Regions from separate parts of the Paenibacillus apis genome, predicted to be linked through region 3. Evidence: riboswitches for the same ligand, from Rfam matches in the RefSeq annotation. Region 3 holds a riboswitch; each other region holds the start of a gene.
The links. Region 3 has a riboswitch for thiamine pyrophosphate ahead of KI362_RS18915 (ABC transporter substrate-binding protein). Riboswitches for the same ligand answer to the same signal wherever they lie in the genome.
Positions count from the first base shown of each region.

Region 1: another riboswitch for thiamine pyrophosphate. It lies ahead of KI362_RS16345 (ECF transporter S component); the one in region 3 lies ahead of KI362_RS18915 (ABC transporter substrate-binding protein).
Region 2: another riboswitch for thiamine pyrophosphate. It lies ahead of tenA (thiaminase II); the one in region 3 lies ahead of KI362_RS18915 (ABC transporter substrate-binding protein).

Region 1 is NZ_BORS01000011.1:80,068-86,547, reverse strand. Features, by position in the region: gene KI362_RS16360 (YheC/YheD family endospore coat-associated protein) at 31-1,128, shown strand; gene KI362_RS16355 (energy-coupling factor transporter transmembrane component T family protein) at 1,138-1,950, opposite strand; gene KI362_RS16350 (ABC transporter ATP-binding protein) at 1,947-3,563, opposite strand; gene KI362_RS16345 (ECF transporter S component) at 3,566-4,204, opposite strand; TPP riboswitch at 4,305-4,416, opposite strand; gene asd (archaetidylserine decarboxylase) at 4,799-5,620, shown strand; gene KI362_RS16335 (hypothetical protein) at 5,585-6,480, opposite strand, start outside.
Region 2 is NZ_BORS01000009.1:75,363-81,842, forward strand. Features, by position in the region: gene thiD (bifunctional hydroxymethylpyrimidine kinase/phosphomethylpyrimidine kinase) at 1-176, opposite strand, end outside; gene thiM (hydroxyethylthiazole kinase) at 173-1,027, opposite strand; gene tenA (thiaminase II) at 1,045-1,734, opposite strand; TPP riboswitch at 1,854-1,956, opposite strand; gene KI362_RS14110 (hypothetical protein) at 2,012-2,380, opposite strand; gene KI362_RS14115 (sensor histidine kinase) at 2,462-3,712, opposite strand; gene KI362_RS14120 (peptidase) at 3,895-5,136, shown strand; gene KI362_RS14125 (hypothetical protein) at 5,403-5,618, shown strand; gene KI362_RS14130 (S8 family serine peptidase) at 6,320-6,480, opposite strand, start outside.
Region 3 is NZ_BORS01000014.1:30,953-37,432, reverse strand. Features, by position in the region: gene KI362_RS18940 (sulfate ABC transporter substrate-binding protein) at 1-193, opposite strand, end outside; gene KI362_RS18935 (lactonase family protein) at 564-1,613, opposite strand; gene KI362_RS18930 (CcdC family protein) at 1,932-2,411, shown strand; gene KI362_RS18925 (cold-shock protein) at 2,532-2,741, opposite strand; gene KI362_RS18920 (cold-shock protein) at 2,837-3,037, opposite strand; TPP riboswitch at 3,479-3,591, shown strand; gene KI362_RS18915 (ABC transporter substrate-binding protein) at 3,777-4,769, shown strand; gene KI362_RS18910 (thiamine-binding protein) at 4,994-5,290, shown strand; gene KI362_RS18905 (ABC transporter permease) at 5,287-6,060, shown strand; gene KI362_RS18900 (ABC transporter ATP-binding protein) at 6,071-6,480, shown strand, end outside.

The sequences.
Region 1 (6,480 bases), on a different contig from region 3:
ATGACGTACCGTAAAAAAGGAGGGAGCGCCATGCCACCCGATTATGTCGGTATCCTGCTAAATGCCAGAACACACCGGGGAGCGGAAAGAGGCAGAACCGGACAGGAAGCTCTGCCCTTCTATGAAGAAGCTGCCGCCCTTTACGATCTGAAACCTTGTTATCTGTGTCTGGACAATATCCATCCCGATTCCGGTAAAAGTCTCGTTTATCTGAAAGAGAAAGACAGACTCAGAAAAGTGGTCATTGAAACTCCGGGAGTCATTCATAATCGCGCGATCTATAAAGCCCCTTCCGCCTTGCGAAAAATTCGCATCCTTCAAGAGCAGGGAACCATCATCTACAACCACAACAACCGTTATGGCAAAGATGAGATTCATCGTCTGCTGGCGGAGCATCCCCTGCTGTCGCATCACTTGCCTGCTTCTTTACAAGCTACGTCGGGCAATATAGAACTGATGATGGAGCGTTATAACGACCTGCTGCTCAAACCGGCAAGCGCTTCGGTCGGACGCGGAATTATGCGTCTCAAGCTGGATAACCGGGGATGGAGCCTGCTCTACAAGGCCCGCCGGACGGCGGATCTTTGGAAGGTGCTTCGCCTTGACAAGCGAGGGACACTGCCCGCCTGGGTAAAGCGAAGAGTCACGCAAATTCCATATTTGATTCAGGAAAGGCTGCCGCTGGCTGAAATAGACGGCCGCCCCCTGGATGTCCGTGTAACTGTTCAACGGGGTCTGAGCGGAGATTGGGCGGTTACAGGACTGTATGCCAAAGTTTCCGCTCCGGGAAGATTCCTCTCCAATCTTGCTCAGGGAGGCAGCGCTTTTCCCGCCGAGCTGTTACTCCGGCGCATATTTCCGCCTTTCACAACAGCTCGCGCCCTGACGGACAGCCTGGATCTGGCCCTTAGGGCCGCAGCTTACCTGTCCGGCCGTCTGCCCTTGCTCGCCGACCTTGGCATGGATATCGGAATTACGAATAACGGGCAGGTATATCTTATTGAATGCAACGGCAGAGATCAGCGTTACGGCTTTCGGAAAGCCGGAATGAACGAAGTATGGTTCGATACGTACCGACAACCTATGGCTTTTGCACGTTATTTGCTGCAGCATTCAGGATCCTGCTGACTCCGTCAATCAAGTATTGGCGGAATATCTTACATCCGTGATATGAAATAGCGGGAGACCATCGCTTAGAGCCAGGGCTGCAATAACCGCTGCTATGAAGATCGCCGCCGCCAGCGGATCATAACGCGAGAAGCGCGATGGGTAATAGTAGGTTCTACGGCCATTCCCGTCGAAAGCCTTCGCCTCCATCGCGACCGCCACGCGGTGGGCTCTTCGAATACTTTGGGACAGCAGCGGGACCGCGTACATCTTGATTCCGGCAATCCATCCCCGCGGCCCCTTCAAACTTCGCGCCCCCCGAATACGGAGCGCATTCCGCCTGATCAGGAATTCCTCCCAAACCATCGGCAGCAGTCGGATGGAGGCCATAAAGCTGTACGCATATTTGGGAGGAAGCTTTATTTTCTGCATCAAGGCGTAGAACATATCTACAGAAGATGTTGTAAGAACGAACAGCAGCCCTTCAGACGCAATGGTCACCGATTTAAATCCGATATGAATTCCGCGGTAGAAGCTCTCCTCCGTAATTCGGAATAATCCCCATTCCCACCACAGCACATCCCCTTTACCGAACAGGATCATTGTCGAAGAGGAGGATATAAATACCAGGCCGAAAGACAGCACAAGCAAGAGCACCTTCCAGAAGGAGTACCCGCTTTGCCAGAACAACAGCAGCGTAAATAGCACCGCCTGGTAGAACATAAAATCAGTCCTGTGCGTAAATAAGGCCACAAAAAAGAGCCCGATGACGAACAGTAGTTTAAGCACCGGATTAGCCCGGTGCATCCATGTGATTGCGGAGGGAGTCAGCCATGTATTCATAGCATTGCCTCCGCCATGCCGGCTTCGCATATATGATGCGGGAGCAGGGTTCCCCGGTCCGTGTACCCATAATCGGTCAGGGTTCCTTCTCTGACTTCCCATCGGCGGGTAGCTACCGCTTCCGCGATCTGTTCCTCGTGAGTCACCATCACAATCGCCACTCCACTGCGCCGAAGATCCTCGCACAAGTTCAAAATGGCAAACGTGTTCACAGCATCCTGTCCGAACGTCGGCTCATCAAGCAACAACACCGGTCTCTTCAGGACGGCCGCGCCCGCCACGCTCAATCTCCGCTTCTGTCCAAGTGATAATTGGTACGGATGGCGCTGCTCCAGTCCGGCAAGACCAAATTGGTCCAACGCATGATCCACCCGCTGCCTGATCTCTTCGGGAGATAATCCCTCTTCCCTTAAAGAAAATCCGATCTCCTGATCCACCCGGTTCTCGACAAACTGAAACTCGGGATTTTGAAAGACGAATCCGATTCTCTTCGACAGCGATTGGACTTGTCGTTTTCGAAGCTTTTTTCCCCCGAACCGTTCCCCCAGCAGATGATAACTACCTTCAGAGGGAAGCAGTCCCATTAGCGCAAGCAGAAGCGAGCTTTTTCCGGCTCCGTTCGGCCCCGTAACCGCAATAAAATCTCCAGCGTACACCTCGGCCCGCTTGACTTGAATGACTTTCTGGTGCCCGCGAAAGCCCCGGAACTCGGAGAGTTCGATAATAGGCCGGTCCAACCGTTCGGCTGAAGGCAGGAAAGGACCTGAACCTGGCTGAAGGCTCCCGCCCTGTTCTATTTGACTGCCTGCCGTAAACCGAAAACGACTCCAGACGCCAGGATGCCAGATCCCGTACTCCTCCAGCTCCTTTCGGCAGTGGACAAACAATTCCTCGGGAGCGCCTTGGCCCAGAAGCTGTCCGCTTGGTCCGAACAAAGCTACCCGATCCACAAGCCCCAAATCAAGCAATTCTTCGATCCGATGTTCGACGATAATGAGCGTCCTGTCCTCCGCCACCTCAGAAACCGCCTCCCAGATCTGTCTTCTTCCCTCGGGATCCAGCAGGGCGGAAGGCTCGTCAAGCAGCAGCACGTCGGGATCCATCAGCAGAATGGAGGCCAGCGCCAACCGCTGCTTCATGCCCTGGGACAATGTCCCGATCAGAAGATGAATTTCCTTCAAATCGAGCCCTACTTTTCTCAGCACATCGCGCATCCTGGGCAGCATTTCTTCCCTAGCCACCCCCCGGTTTTCCAATACGAAAGCCAACTCTTCATCCACATAAGGCATACAAAACTGAGCGTCCGGGTCCTGGAACAGCATTCCCCAGGAAGCAGGAAGCACTTGCCCCGAGCATCTCATAGGCACCTCCACAAGTCCCGGAACGATGCCTGCAAGCACTTGGAGCAGCGTCGATTTCCCGCTGCCGCTTGGTCCTAATACAAGCAGCTTCTCCCCTCGTTTCACCGAAAAGGAGAGGTCTTTGAAAACAAATGCTTCCCCTTCGGGAAATTTAAGCCGCAAATCCCAAACCGCAGCGGCCAGTGAGACGGTATCGCCAGTTGCTTCAGCATGTAAGTCCGAAGATATGGCTTCACAATGCAATCCACCCATCTCTAATCTTCCAAAGCCGCATAATCTCGTTCTGCTACTGGCCGAAGCAGAGAGGTGACTCCGGTGGCCTCCACCGCCTTGGCCAGCGCAAAGGCCAGGTAACCGGCGATCACAGCTGAACTGACTGCCCGCATGCCGTACTTGGCGATTAATAGCCAGGTTTGGGTGTCCCCGACATAACCGTAGTAAATATCGGGAATCAACGATCCCGCAGCGGCGCCAACACCTGCCAAGGCCGCCACGGAGCCTGAAAATTTACGATACCGGAACAACGCAAATACCAGCTCCGCCCCAAGCCCTTGCAGTACGCTATACAGCACCAGTTGAATTCCCCATTCACTGCCAAACAGAATTTCCACATGTGCTGCAGCAACCTCAGCAAGCAGAGCGACTCCCGGCTTACGAATCAGTAAAAAGACCAGCGTTGGAGCAATGAACCACATCCCGTACACCAGTTCATCCGCCTGAAAAAACAAGGGGGAGAACAACTTGTATACCGAGCTCCAAAAGTGATAGACCACTCCAAGGACGACAGAGATCAATACCGTTACCAGAATATCACTCAGCTTCAGCCCCTTGCCTCCTCTGCCGTTTGGAGCGAGACGGCTCCCTCCGCTTCTTGAATTTCTTTGTTCATTCATCCTTGATCTCTCCTTCTGTTTGATATTCCGGGATACGCAAAAAAACCGGCTGAATATGCTCAGACGGCTGTAAATTGGCCTGCCTATACAACAAAAGTGCATGACAAGACGACAGATTCTCTACGCTGGCATTATCCAGATCAGATTAACGGTTCGCAGCGGATTATGCTGCTATCTCAGCCTGATTCACTCAAGCTCCCGTATCCCGTATTCAATTGACACTACTATACTCCAAAACCTTCCAGAGACACAAGCTAAAAATATAGACAATATAAGTTGAACTATAAATCTGAGTAGAAAGGGCATAAGTGTGAAGTGTGCTGAAGTGAAAGCTTTCTGCAGGAAAGCTGCTTCGGGAGCATAAGCTCGTAAGCGTTCGCCTTTGTGAGTGGATTTCTACCGTATAACATCTTAGTTCAATTCAAGAAATCCGCGAACAACAGCGATCGTAAGCACACTTCACACGTTGCCCCCAAGACGTAATATTCAATAGTTCAACTTATATCTATATTGATTTCGTCCTTATTCTGTGTCAATATTAGCGGAAGTGAGAACAGGAGGATGCCTGTTCAACAAAGGTTAGGGGGATATACATTGGCTGTGAACTGGATGAAGTGGATGACTGAACTGTCTTCCCGAAAATGGATTTCTAACTTAATGGGGCGATTCTCCCATTCAGGGATGAGCCGGCATCTGATTCCCTGGTTTGCCAAATCTTACGGTATTCCGCTGCATGAGGCAGAGAAGGAAGTGCGTGAATACCAGACATTGAATGAGTTTTTCACGCGAAGACTGAAGGCGGGGATGAGAACGCTTCAATTATCGGAGCACGGATTAATTAGTCCGGTCGATGCAAAAATCACCTACATGGGGGAGATTTCTGCAGGGACGATTCTTAATGTGAAGGGGCAGGATTACAGCGTATCCGAGCTGCTTAATCATTCGCCAAGATTACCGGCTTACGAGCATGGATATGCGTTCGTCCTATACCTTAGCCCAACTGATTATCACCGAATTCATGCACCCGTATCGGGAACACTGCTCGAGAAGGAACATATTCACGGTAAGGTTTATCCTGTTAATGAGTTCGGAATGCGTCATATGAACAAGGTATTGAGTCGGAACGAGCGGCTGATTACCTATATTCGACATTCTTTAGGTGAGCTTGCCTTGATCAAGGTTGGGGCTATGAACGTCAGCAGTATCCGTTATAGCGACGACAAAGCCGTCTCCTGGAATCAGGGCGACGACCTTGCTTATTTCGAGTTTGGCTCCACCGTTGTGCTTCTTACCCAGAATGGAACGTTTCAACCTGATCCTTCGCTAAAAGAAGGCCAGAAGGTTCAAATGGGGCAATCCTTGGGAGCTTTCCTGGTTCCCTCAGTTAACATCGACGTTGCCGACGTCAACAGCTAAGGAGATAGAGCCGTCTTTACCCATGCGGCTCTTATTTAAGCTGCTGGACACTTCCCCCAGTCCCACTTCTGTATCTACACTGCTATCCACAGTATCCGCAAGGGTGGCATGAATATCCCCCAGTGCAACGTTTACGGCAAGCTTGCCTTTGTTCTCAAGGGACTGGACATCCAATTCGACGCTTCCTGTCGAGACATTAATCTTCGATGCCCCTGCAATTCCAGCCGAGACGAGGTCAACATTCCCCACCTCATTTTTTAATTCGAACGCCCCTGTCAATCCGGTCAACTCGATATTCCCGACGTTATTGGATACCTTGTAGGAGCTTATAGCTGTCGGCAACTCGATCTTATAATCCACCCCGAATCCATTGTTCTTATATTTAGACTTTGCCCAGTCCCACAAGTCTTTCCGTTCGTCGTCCCTGGCATGAACCCGGATGCGTGCTTGTGTCCCCTCTGCCTGTATTGAGACTGCAGCCTGTTCAAAAACCTTCTCCAGGTTCTTGCTGACTGACTTGCTGTTCAGATCGTAAATTCGGGCAGATACCCGAATTTGGTCGTCCGCGCTTGAGGCAATCTCAATATTGCCTATTTCGTGGTCGATAATCATCCCGCTGACTTTTCCTACAGATGAAGAGGCTTCCAGTACAAGGCTATCTGAATCATTTCCCAGCGCGGTCAATTCCTGTCCCTCTTCTACCGCTCGGGCTACGGCTTGCGCAGCTGAATTCACGGCTTCCTTTGTACCGCCTCCAATGACTCCGTCTACCGACTCCTCCACGGATTTACACCCGGACAGCAGCATGAACGATAATACCGTCACCCCTGTGACTAAAGCCACCTGGCTAAAGCTCGACC
Region 2 (6,480 bases), on a different contig from region 3:
GGCAGAGGATAGACCCCGCTGACGCCTAACGTATTCTGCACCGTCACAGCCGTTATAGCCGACATCCCATAGACTTCTAGCTCCTGAAAGGTTTTCAGATCCGCCTGGATCCCCGCTCCGCCGCCGCTGTCCGAGCCGGCCACCGTCAGTGCTCTAGCCAGTGTCATTCCGTTCACAGCCATCCTCCCGCTTCCGCGGCCGAGAATTCGGCAACCGCCGCATGACCTTTTAGGGAATGCGGATGCAGCTTGGCCAATTCATCCAGGAATGCCGTCTGGAAGCTGCCTGGCCCGAGAGCGGCTGTCCGCTCCGCTGCCCGGGAGGCTGCGGCGCCATAAAAGGCTAAACCTGCCGTCCCTGCCCGCCTCAGGTCGGGTTCTACAGCTGCGAAGGCTCCGAGCACCGAGGTCAGCAAGCACCCCGTCCCCGTCACTTGTGTAAGCAAAGCATCCCCTCCGCTAATGATCCGGGAAATACTGCCGTCCGTAATCACATCCACCTTACCGGTGACCGCAACAACCGAACCGAACTGCTTCGCCGCCTTTCGCCCAATCCCTGCTTGATCAGCACCGCTGTTCTCCCCGGCATCCACGCCTTTGATCGCCAGGTTCTCGCCGAGTAATTGGGCGATCTCGGCGGCGTTTCCGCGCAGGAGCGAGATACGTACTTCCCGCAGGATGCGGAGGGACGATTCCGTGCGAAACCTCGTGGCTCCCGCTCCGACCGGATCCAGCAGCACCGGCACCCCTGCAGCGTTTGCGGCTTGGCCGGCCAGGATCATCGCATCCACCTGTTCCCGGCTGAGCGTCCCGATATTCAATACCAGCGCACCCGCCTGGGCAGCCATGTCGGCCACCTCCTCAGGCGCATAGGCCATTACCGGAGAAGCCCCCAGCGCATAGAGCCCGTTGGCCGTAAAATTGGTCACCACAACGTTAGTCATGTTATGGACGAGCGGCTTTACCTGCTGCAATTTCGTGATCAATCCTGCGAATTCGTTCTCCGGAATGCTTGAACTCTTGCCCATATTCCAATTCATCATCATCAACCCTTCACCAAAGTATTCGATTCTACCGGCCATGTCTCCACCCGCCAGGCCATATCCCAAAACATATATTCCAGTTGGCAGCTATGACGGAAATGCTCGGCCATACGCGCCCGTTCGCCGGCGGTAGCCTCCGCCGCCAAGCGATCCGCAAGCTCGCATAACCGCTCCGTGCTTCCTCCGGACAGCTTGCCGTAAAATTCGATCCACTCCCGGAACGGGTGAGCTTCTTGCGGCGGCAATTCGGCCATGAGCCGTTGTCCGATTTCGACATACGTCCAGGGACAAGGCAGCAGGGCGGCTGCTATTTCGCCGAGGCTCCCCTCATGTGCCACCGTCAGCATATGGCGGATATAATGATGCGCCGACGGAGCAAGCGGATCTCCCTGAAGCTCCTCATAGCGCACCCCGGCCGCCGTGCAAAAATTCTGATGCGGATGCACCTCGCTGTGAAGAATAAACCCGATCTGCTCTTGAAACATAGCGATGTCTTCCCGCCGGGAGCATTTTGAAATCGCAATTCCATAGATTCGCATAAACGCATTCAAATATTCATAATCTTGCTTCACATAATGGATCAGCTGCTCCCTGTCCAGTTTCCCTCCGGCTATTCCCCTTACAAAGGGATGCTTGAAGATCGCTGCGAACAAGTCGTCATTTTCCTTGCGCAGTTGCTCGGTAAAGCTCATTTCCCCACCTCCGTCAATCCTTGAATTGGAATAATCAAAATCCACGCGAAAAAGCCGCCCCGATAGCGGAGCGGCTGTTGACTGATCGACGAAGTGCCGATAAATCGGACAGATCGAAAAGTTGACCGGCTCCACTTCCCTACGCTAGTACGAACTAGATCAGGTTCAAAGGGTCCAAGATCACTCTTGTCTCAGCCGCTGCCGGCTCCCCTAGTGGAATTTCTTATTCACTTGGTTATTAATCTATCCATATTTTCCCTGATTGTCAATAAGCCGGCTACTTTTTGTCCACCTGTACCACGGTCACATTTTTCACAGCATACGTGTCTTTGATCTTCTCTTCGGAAATAATCTTAAGCTTGATCAGACTGGAAATCTTACTGTTATCCGGCTTGGACAGCATCCGCCACAGCTCCAGATCGGGCAGGGTCTCATATAATCGGTTCTCGTCATATTCTCTTCGCTGCTGGACAATCAGTTTGATCTCATAATTCTCCAGCTCCAAGCGGTTCGAGTCCTGCTCCTTACAGCTGTCTAAAATCTGTTGCCGGAGCTCTGAGAGTTCCTGATCCAGCTCCTTTTGCAGCACTTTGATCTCAAAGTACCGTTCTGCAATTCCATCCAGCTTCTTGTCCTCTACGCTCACACGCCTCACACTCCTTGCTTCAAGGATATGCGGGCAGCTCTTAAGTTAGGACAGAGAAGGAGCAGCCTCCCAGCTACCCAGCTAGACAGCGTTGGCCGAAGGCTCACAAAGCGGCAGGGTGATGGCAAATTCCGTCCCTTGCCTCGGCTCGCTTCGAACCTGCACACTTCCTCCCAGCTCCTCAATGACCTGATAAGAGAAAGCCAATCCCAGCCCGGTACCGGTTGTCTTTGTCGAGTAAAAGACGGAGCCCAGACGCTCAGCCTGCTCCCTGCTCATCCCGATGCCATTATCCCGCACATAGAGAAGGGCCTCGTTATCAAGGGGCTCAAGCGTTAGGGACACAACCGCATTTTCCGTATCATAGCAGGCTTCAATTGCATTTTTAATCAGGTTCATCAGCACCTGCTTAATCTTCTCCGGATTCCCCATCACTCTGCAGCCCCCATCCTCATGCTGAAGTTGGAGCTCTACATTGTTCATATTTGCATACGGGCGCATGACATCCGCCGTAATTTGCAGAATCGCGTTCAGATTAACCTGCTCCCGTCGGTCGGTGGACGGCTTGGTGATTGCCAGATACTCAGAGAGAATATATTCCGCCCGCTCCATTTCGCTAACGCAAATCTCAATGTATCTGTGCACCTTCTCCTGATTGCCCGAGGTCTCGCTAATCAGCTTCAAAAATCCTTTTACGGCAGTCAAAGGATTTCTTACCTCATGGACCAGCGAGGCCGCAACTTGGCCGATCGTCTCCAGCTTTTCCTTCTGCGCATAGATGATCGACAGATTCTTATCAATCACCGCCCGCTGAAAGAGAGAGAGCAGCAGCCATATTCCTATAAAGTTCAGAAGGGGCACGTAGAGTAAATAAAACAGAAGACTTTCCTGTAAAATATCAGGATTGTATAGATAGAGCATTACTGTCGGAATCAGCGAAATAAGCAGTGCGGAGACCACGAAAAATAACGGTCTTCGCTTCACTCTGCGGTATAGATGACTGAGCAGAATCGAAACCGGGAACGATACCAGAATCGTCCCCATGGCGATCTCTACGCCAGGCCCCCCCAGGTATAGACGATACACCATGAACCCGGCAAGCAGCACAAAGCCTATACGTAGTCCCCCGAATAACAGACCGAAGAACATCAGGATATACCGGGCATCATAGATGAAGCCGTTAACGGCCACCTTGTTGAAGGTCATGGATAAAAAAAGACTGATCCCGGTGGTCAGCAGGATGAACGCTGGGGAATAGTTATGCGCCTTGTTACGGTAATACACGTTGTAGCATAAGAACGGCAACAGGGTAAGGAACAATTGCAGAATCATCTCTTTTAAACCGGGCATGTTCATTCACCTTCTTCACCAAACAGAATATAAGACTTCAGACGATTCTACAATCATTAGTTCTTCTGTTTTTGCAGCTGCAACCTTTTTACCCGTTTTTCGTCTGGAAAGTATAGGCATGATTCCAAAAAACAACTGGACCTTATAACTGGAGGATCGAAGAGATGAAGAAAATGAACAAGACAATTGCGGCTGTATCCGTGCTCGCGATGACTGCCCTTCCGATCGCGGCATTTGCACAGACTCAACCTGTGGACACGATTCAACCTATCTCCGCCCAGATACAGCCGGAGTCTAAAGTTGTCCCTGCAACCATGGGATTGATTACCGAATTTCAGAATGACCAATCAGGCAAATTCATTACGGTGACCGGCCGGGGCCTTGCCGCGACTGACCAGAGCGAGATCATCCTTTCCATTACCAAGGATACCAAGATTATTGATGCTAAAGGAAAAACAGTACCGCTGAAAACGGTGATTGATGAAAAGCGGGTCGTCAAAGCCTTTTACGGCCCCAATATTACCAAGAGCCTGCCTGCCCGCGGCACCTTGTTAACCCTGGTTGTTCAAGATTATACGTTCACGGCTATTGACGGTACAGTAGATTCTCTTTCTAAGGCTGGTTTTCTCGTCAAGGGCACGGATACTTACAGCGGCAACGATCAAGAGATCATTCTGAGAGTCGGAGACCAGACCAAGCTGCTGGATCAAAACGGCAACCCGATCACCGAAGATAAAATTCAAAGCGGGATGACGCTGAGAGCTTTCTATGGTCCGGAAGTCATGGAAAGTTTCCCCGTACAGGCCGTAGCTAGCTATATCCGTGTAAACACGGAGATTGCTGAAGAAAATGAGGCAGAACAAGAAGCGCCCGGTACAGATGGAATTATCACCTCCTATAACGACGGAAAAATGACCGTGGCCGGTCACCCGCTGGAGCAAGGAGGCACCAATTACATTATTCTAAGCGTGGATGAAGCAACGCAGATCGTTGACGAGGAAGGCAATGTATTGAACAAGGAAGCCTTGAAGGAAGGAGCTTATGTACAAGCCTTCTATCCTCAAGTCATGATCATGATCTATCCGGCTCAATCCCATGCCGATAAAATTATCGTGCGAAAGGGAGAAGCGCCGAAGGTAGAAGGCACCATTGAAGCTTCGGATTTTGCAGGGGAAGGCAAAGTCTATGTCAATGTCGGCTCCGATTCGGTCAAAGAGAACGACATTGTACTGAATCTGTCGGACGATACGGTTATCATTCCTGTTATCGGCGGAGATACCGTGCTGAAGCCAGGTATGAAAATCACAGCCTTTCACTCCATGGTGATGGCACTCTCTATGCCAGGCATCACGAATGCCGAGGTCATTCTTGTTCAGGAAGACCCATCCGTGTCTCTTCCTGAGTAATTGCAAGTGCAGCAAGTATAAAACAGCTAACGTTTCTGCGTGCCGGGGTAACGTGTGAAGGTTGCTTTCGATCGCTGTTGTTCGCGGATTTCTTGGATTGAACTAAGCCATCATAAGGTAGAAATCCACTCACAAAGGCGAACGCTCCGCTTCTGCAGCAACCTTCTCACTTATACCCTTTTTACGCAGGCTCTTAGTCCGGCTTTATAGCTGCCGAATGCATGATAGTAGCTCTCACACGGCCCCTCCATGCAGTGGCAAAGCACTTGAATCGCTCAATATACATACAGGCTCGTTATACATGCAGGCTCGTTCATCCGGCATATGAGGCGCCGGATGGTGCTGATGCAATAAATACTTCACTGGACCGTGACCAGAATGAGGTTGGTCAGGTAGGGCGAGTGAAGTTCGAAGCAAGACTGGAATGCCAATTGGACAAGCGATGTTTCGAGCAAGGCCGGAACGCTGTGACTGCAATTTAATTGCGCGCTTGTTTCTCCGCATGGGCGCCCGCTCCTGCTATTTAATTGCCTTTCGGCACTTGTTTCTCCGCATGGACGCCTGCTCCTGCTATTTAATTGCTTTTCGGCACTTATTTCTCCGCATGAGCGCCCGCTCCTGCTATTTATTGCTTTTCGGCGCTTGTTTCGCTACATGGGCGCCCGCCATAAGCGCCTGCGTGTGAGACGGAGCGCAATTCCAGGCACGGTCGATATGTATGCCTCCGGCGAAAAAAGAATCGTGCAAAGTGCTGTGTGTGCTTTGCCCAAGGCTTGCGTGCAGTACCTGCTTGCATGGTACGGGGGACTAGCTTATTTCCATTGCAGCTTATTGCGATGCAGCTTATTGCGATGCAGCTTAGGCTTAGTTATTTGCCAATTGCATTGTACTTGAACTGCAGAGGCGAAGTGATCTGGGCATAAGTGTGAAGTGTTACAAGATTTCTGTAAGAAAGCTACTTCGGAAGCATAAAGCGGAGCGTTCGCCTTTGTGAGCGGATTTCTCCCTTGTTAGAACTTAGTCCAATTAAAGAAATCTGCGAACAACAGCGATCGAAAGTACACTTCACACGTTGCCCCATCTAACTCGTCCTTCGCCTTTCGTTGCATGCCAGTCTCTTAACATAGAAGGGGCTTCCCGCCAGATCAAGTCCTTTGGGAAGCCCTTTTTCTTTTATCACGCCTTAGTGAACATAAATAACTGCTATTGGCGAAACCTGCACAGGAATCTCATGGCCGGCCCGGTCTCTTAGAACCACCTTGGACAATTCAATCACATAATAACCTGGTTCGCTTGCCTCGAACGTCAACCTGCCTAGTGAGCCGGAGCCTGAATAGCCGTCCG
Region 3 (6,480 bases):
CCTTGTTATATTGCTCGTATAATTCTCTAGTCGGGTCGTAGGATACATTCAAAAGTTCTACGCTTCCCTTGCTTTCACCGCTGGAATCTCCGCTTGCGCTCTTCGCATCCGAATCTGATCCGCAGGCGGCGAGCACCGCCGTCATTGCTACAACTATTCCCAGCAGAACTCCCTTTTTGATCCCCTTTTTCATCGTATCACTCCTCATCCTCTTCCCGAATTTTCATTTCTCTCAGCAAGTATTTCTGGTTTTACAGGTTTTGCCGATACAGCAAACGGAGTAACGCGCTGCCTCCTGACCGGTCAGACCGAGCCGCTACCCGTGTCTGCCAAGGCAAGCAGAGCGTTCCTCCGTGTGTACGGCCAGAACAATTTGATTATTCCTACCTGTTTAGTTTGTTATGGTGCTATTCTATATGGCTGAGCATGGGTTGTCAAACCTTTTTTTTACAAAAAAAAGAACACCTTACGGTGTTCCAAGCAATTATTTTAAATGAAACCGCATGTTTAAAAAGCCGGCTGCTCAACACCGGGAAGGTTGCGACAACCTGAAGAGAACCGCCTCATAAAGGTGCTATGCATGACGGTTGCTTAAGCGCCAGTCTATGCTCTGTCGCTGTCAGCCCTCCAGTGGCCGGGTCCCTGCGAAATACGGCAATATCGTCTCCGTTCTGGTTCGCGATCAGCACAAAGCGTTCAAGCACTGCAAAATTACGCGGCCAGTTGATTCTCCCGCAGGTCCACTCCGGCGTCTCCAGCGCTCCCGTCTCCAAATTCACTGTAAGCTTGACGATACTGTCATGGCCCCGATTGGAGCCGTATACGTATCGGCCGTCCGGAGACAGATGGAGGTCAGCCGGGTAATTCTCTCCCCCAAAGTCCTCTGGTACGGTTGAAACATGCTGGAGAATCTCCAAATGGCCTTGAATGCGGTTATAGGCAAATACCGTAATCGTACTGTTCAGCTCATTGATCGCATAGGCATGCTCCCCGTTCGGATGAATAAGGAAGTGGCGCGGCCCTGAACCCGGCGGAAGCTCCACTTTTCCTGCCGTAGTCAGCTTTCCTTCACTTAGATCGTAATAGATAATCTGATCCAGCCCCAGATCGCATACATAAGCATAGCGTCCGTTAGCATCAGGAACAATGCTATGGGCATGAGCCGCCTCCTGCCGGTCCTCGCGGAATCCCTGGCCCACATGCTGGACTAGGGCCGCAAGCTCGGCAGCGGCTCCCCGCTCATCCAGCACATAACGATTCACATGGCCGCTGGAATAGTTGGCCGCATACAGGCTGCCCCTTCCATCCAACGATAAATGACATGGATCCGCACCTTCTGTCGAAATCCGAGCCAGTTGGGTCAGCTTCCCGTTCTCCCGATCAATTTCATAACTGAACACTGCCCCCTCACTTTGCTCGCTGACAGCATAGAGACGGGTATAATCCTGATTGACGACCAGGAACGAGGGGTTCTTAATACCCGAAGCGCCATGCAGCAGTTGAAGCGCTCCCGTGTTGTTATCCAGCTCGCAGAGATGAATGCCATCGCTGCTCTCCTCTGCATAAGATCCTACATAGAACAACAGCTTATCATCCCGGTTTATGTTATTCATTATAATTCCTCCCTGGAGGTTAATTGAAACAGAAGATGCAGAATATGTTATAATGTTCTAAATAAGTTGAACTAAAGATTGTACACTGGAGGCAACGTGTGAAGTGTTCTTACGATCGCTGTTGTTCACGGATTTCTTTGACTGGACTAAGCCATCATAGCGTAGAAATCCGTTCACAAAGGCGAACGCTAACGCTTCTTCAGCACACTTCACACTTTTGCCCTTTCTGTGTATTTTTTTGTTCAACTTATATAGCTTATAGAGGATGTTCAACGAAGTATCACTTAATGATCTGCTGTCAAGAAAGGGATCTGTTAAATGAGCCAACTATTAGATTCGCCGTATTTCCAGCTGTTCTTTACAATCGGGGCCGCATTGATGGCCATATCGGTCCTTATCGTCCGGCTCAAGGCGAGCCGCCGGCCTGTGACGATCAGGAAGATTATCATCCCTCCGCTGGGAATGGCTACCGGCTTCCTAATGTTTATTGAGCCGCAAATGCGAATCCCATGGATTTGGGTGATTGTCGCGTTTGCTGCCGGATGGTTTCTGTTCTCCTACCCCTTGGTTCGTACCACCCATTTCGAGACAGTTGATGGAGAAGTGTATGCCAAGCGTTCACCAGGCTTCGCCTATATCCTGATCGGACTGCTAGCTGTTCGCCTTGCTCTGCATGAGGTCGTAGAGCAGTATATTTCCGTGCTGCAGACGGGCTCCGTCTTCTTCATCCTTGCGTTCGGAATGATTCTCCGCTGGAGATTGTTTATGTACACGAAATTCAAGGCGATTCAGCATTAGTTCCAAGATATTTCATTTCATTCGGAGATGCAATCCCCTGCTCTCATGAAAACAAGCTGCCTTCCGGCCTTTGCCGGGAAGCAGCTTGTTTGTTGTTGCAGAATCAGTGTTAATCTGGGACTAACCTTCGGATTTCAGGGAACTGGAATTAATCAGCTGAGGCAAGAGCTTGGTTCCCTTTACCATTTCAGAGGAACACAGCGGACATACCGGATTATAATCAAACGCAAAGTTATCCCTCATCCATCCGTTGCAATCATCGCTTATGCAAGACCAAACTGCGGTGTTCTCCTCAGGAATCTCTTCAATCGTTTTTTTACGGTAGTTCATGATTACCTCCTAGAATGTTATCTATTGCCAGCGTGCCGAAAAAGAATACAAAAGCCGCCCTCAACGCGGGGGCGTTAAGGGCAGCCGGCTCTGCATTACAGTTTTACGACATTCTCGGCTTGCGGCCCGCGATTGCCCTGAACCACATTAAATTGAACGCGAGCGCCTTCGTCCAGCGATTTAAAGCCATCGCCGGTAATCGCGCTGTAATGAACGAAAACATCCTTGCCGCCTTCAACCTCGATAAATCCGAAGCCTTTTTCGGCATTGAACCATTTTACTGTTCCAGTTTCCATGTTTGTTGCCTCCTCGATACAGATTAACATGTTCCTTTTTTCGTAAAAAAAATTCACACATTGAAAAAAGTTCACTTTAAGAGGTTGTTCAAAAAGTCGTCTTCCCAGGACGGAGTTGTTCGAGGAGTAAATTCGACATCGAATCTTGAATTCAGCCGGGCCTTCCGTTGCTCACGTAGATCTGTCTACGCTCCGCTACTCAGTCCCTAGCTTCATCCAACCTTCTCGGTCCTGTAAACCCGACTTTTTGAACTCGCACTTTTAAAAAATTGACACTCTTTTCAACATGCGAATATCACTTCTTTAAATTTCCAGATGTATTAATTATACTCTGCTGGAAATTAAAAAGCAAATCAATCAGCAAGGATACCCGAGGAATTTTCAGCTTGCCTGCTGGACAGACGGGGGTTACGTGTCTATAATGACTAGTGTATCCGCAGTTACATAGTTCGGGGGAGCTGGAATAAGGCCGGCTGAGATTGTATCCCATCAAGATACTGACCCTTTAACCTGATCTGGGTAATGCCAGCGTAGGAAGAATGACAGAGCATGGCTCGCATATTTTGCCATGAACCTACGCGTCCCGCATTCGGGGCGCTTTTTTTATCCCAATACGCCGTGCAAGGAACTCTATCGCATGTTCTTCACGGTTCAGGAGAACGTAAACCTATCGCTGCGGAAATTCATGCACTAGAAGGAGTGGATTTCTGTGAAGAAAAAAACGCTGTTCCCGCTCGCTATGGCCATCTTGATTGCAGCCATGCTTGCGGGCTGCGGAAATCAGGGCAGCACTACAGACAGCTCTGAAGGAACAAATGGGCAAGCAGCCCTGAAGGACGTAACCGTTGTGCTGGACTGGAGCCCCAACACGAATCACACCGGACTTTATGCCGCCAGGGAATTGGGGTATTACGAAGCGGAAGGATTGAATGTAGAGATCGCGCTCCCGGGCTCGGGCGGCGCAGATGCTATGGTTGCTTCCGATGAAGTGCCCTTCGGCGTAAGCGTTCAGGAGAACGTGACCCAGAGCCGCTTGCAAGGGGTTCCGCTCGTCTCGATCGCGGCGGTCATCCAGCATAACACGTCAGGCTTCGCGGCTCCGGTAGATCGCGGAATCAAATCGCCTAAGGATTACGAAGGTAAAACTTACGGCGGCTGGGGATCCCCTGTAGAGGAAGCGATTATGAAGTCCATTATGGATGTGGACGGCGGCGATATATCCAAGGTCAAGCTCGTCAATATTGGTGAGGCAGACTACTTCACAGCCGTGAAGCGGGATATTGATTTTGCGTGGATCTTCTATGCGTGGACCGGAATTGAGGCCGAGCTGCGCGGAGAACCGCTGGACATGCAATATATTAAAGATTATTCGGACCAATTGGACTACTATACGCCGGTCATCGTCACCAATGAGAAGACCATTGCAAATGATCCGGACCTGGTGCGGGCATTCATGCGTGCCACCTCCAAGGGTTATCAGTATGCAGCCGAGCATCCGGAGGAATCTGCAGATCTGCTGCTGAAGGCTGTGCCCGAGCTGGACAAAGAGCTGGTGCATGCCAGCCAGAAATGGCTAAGTCCGAAATATCAGGATGATGCACCACGTTGGGGAGAACAAAAGCCGGAAGTCTGGAAGAACTATTCCGACTGGATGTACGAGCGCGGACTGATCGAGCAAGAGCTGGATATCGACAGCGCCTTTACGAACGACTTTTTACCTGAGACGAACTGAATTTATTATTCAACTGATATAAGTGTGGTGAGCAAGTAGCCGGAGAGCCGGTATGGAGCTGAAACAGCGGAAGCGGTCGCCTTTAAACCCTGATTTCAACCTTATCAGGTCCAATTCCCAGAAATCCGGGTTTAACAGCGAGTGTAAGCCCATACCGGCCGCAGGCTCCTATTGTTCACCACACTTACAGATCACTTAATCTAATTCAAGAGAGGATGTTCGCTATGTCAAACACATTGCTCAGTATTCAGATTATTCCTAAGACACCTAACGGTGAGGATTCCATTCCTTATGTAGATCGTGCCATCGAGGTTATCCAGAGCTCCGGGGTCAAATATCAGGTCAATGCCTTGGAGACAACGATGGAAGGAGACCTGGATGAGCTGCTGGAAATCGTGAAAAAGATGAATGTGGCGGTCGCTGAATTCGGAAGCAACAGCATCATTTCGCAGGTTAAAATTGTATACAATCCTGAGAAAGGCGTCAGCATGGATAAGCTGGTCGAGAAATACCGTCCATGAATTCCCGCCGTCTCTGGAACAGGATTTGGCCGCCGCTTGCGGCGGTCATCCTGTTTATACTGGTATGGCAAGTATCCACCTCGCTATTTAATATTGAACAGTGGGTTTTGCCCAGCCCTTCAACCATTGCCGATCAGGCCGTATCTGAAGCCGCTGGCCTCTGGGTCCATACCTTCGCAACGCTTCGCCTGATGCTGCTTGGTTTTGTTATCGGGAGTGTTGTCGGGCTTTTGGTTGCTTTTCTGCTGCACTATATTCCTTTTCTAAAATCCGCCTTATACCCGCTAATCATCCTGAGTCAAAACGTGCCTACGATAGCGCTCGCACCGCTTCTGATGATCTGGTTCGGGTTCGGACTGCTGCCGAAGATTATCGTCATTACACTTGTCTGCTTCTTCCCTGTCGCCGTAGCCGCCATGGACGGACTGACGCGCACGGACCGGGTTATGCTTGACTATATGCGAATGTCCGGGGCATCGAGACGGGCTATCTTCACCAAGCTGGAGGTTCCTCACGCGCTGCCGTCGATTTTCTCCGGATTGAAGATCGCGGCAACCTATAGCGTTATGGGGGCCATTATTGCCGAGTGGATCGGGGCGGACAAAGGAATCGGATATTATATGATGCTGCAAAAAGCGTCATTCCGGACAGACCGCACTTTCGTCGCCATCGCAGTGATTGTCATCGTCAGTCTCGCCATGTTTGCTTTGGTCGCTTTGCTTGAGAAATGGCTGATCCGCTACAATCCAACAGAGGATAAACAGAAATGAGGGGAATTCAATGAACATGATTCAATCCCAGCAACCGAATCTTCCAGCCGCTGCGCTTGAGCTTCAGAGCATCAGCCTTGCGTTCGCCGATGGTTCACAGCGACTGCCCGTATTGAATGATATCTCCCTCACTGTGCCCTCCGGTCAGTTTGTCTCCATTATCGGACCCTCCGGCAGCGGAAAAAGCACGCTCTTTCATGTGATTGGCGGTCTGCTTCGGCCGGAACAGGGGCTTGTACGGATACACGGACAAGATGTGACTGGAGAGCGGGGCTATATCAGCTATGTTCCGCAGAGGCCTGCACTATTTCCCTGGCGAACGACCCGTGATAACATTTTGCTGGCAAGAGAAATCTCCGGAGGTATCGATCAGCATGTTCGCGCCGAGGCGGAGAACTGGATAGCGAAGGCCGGATTAAA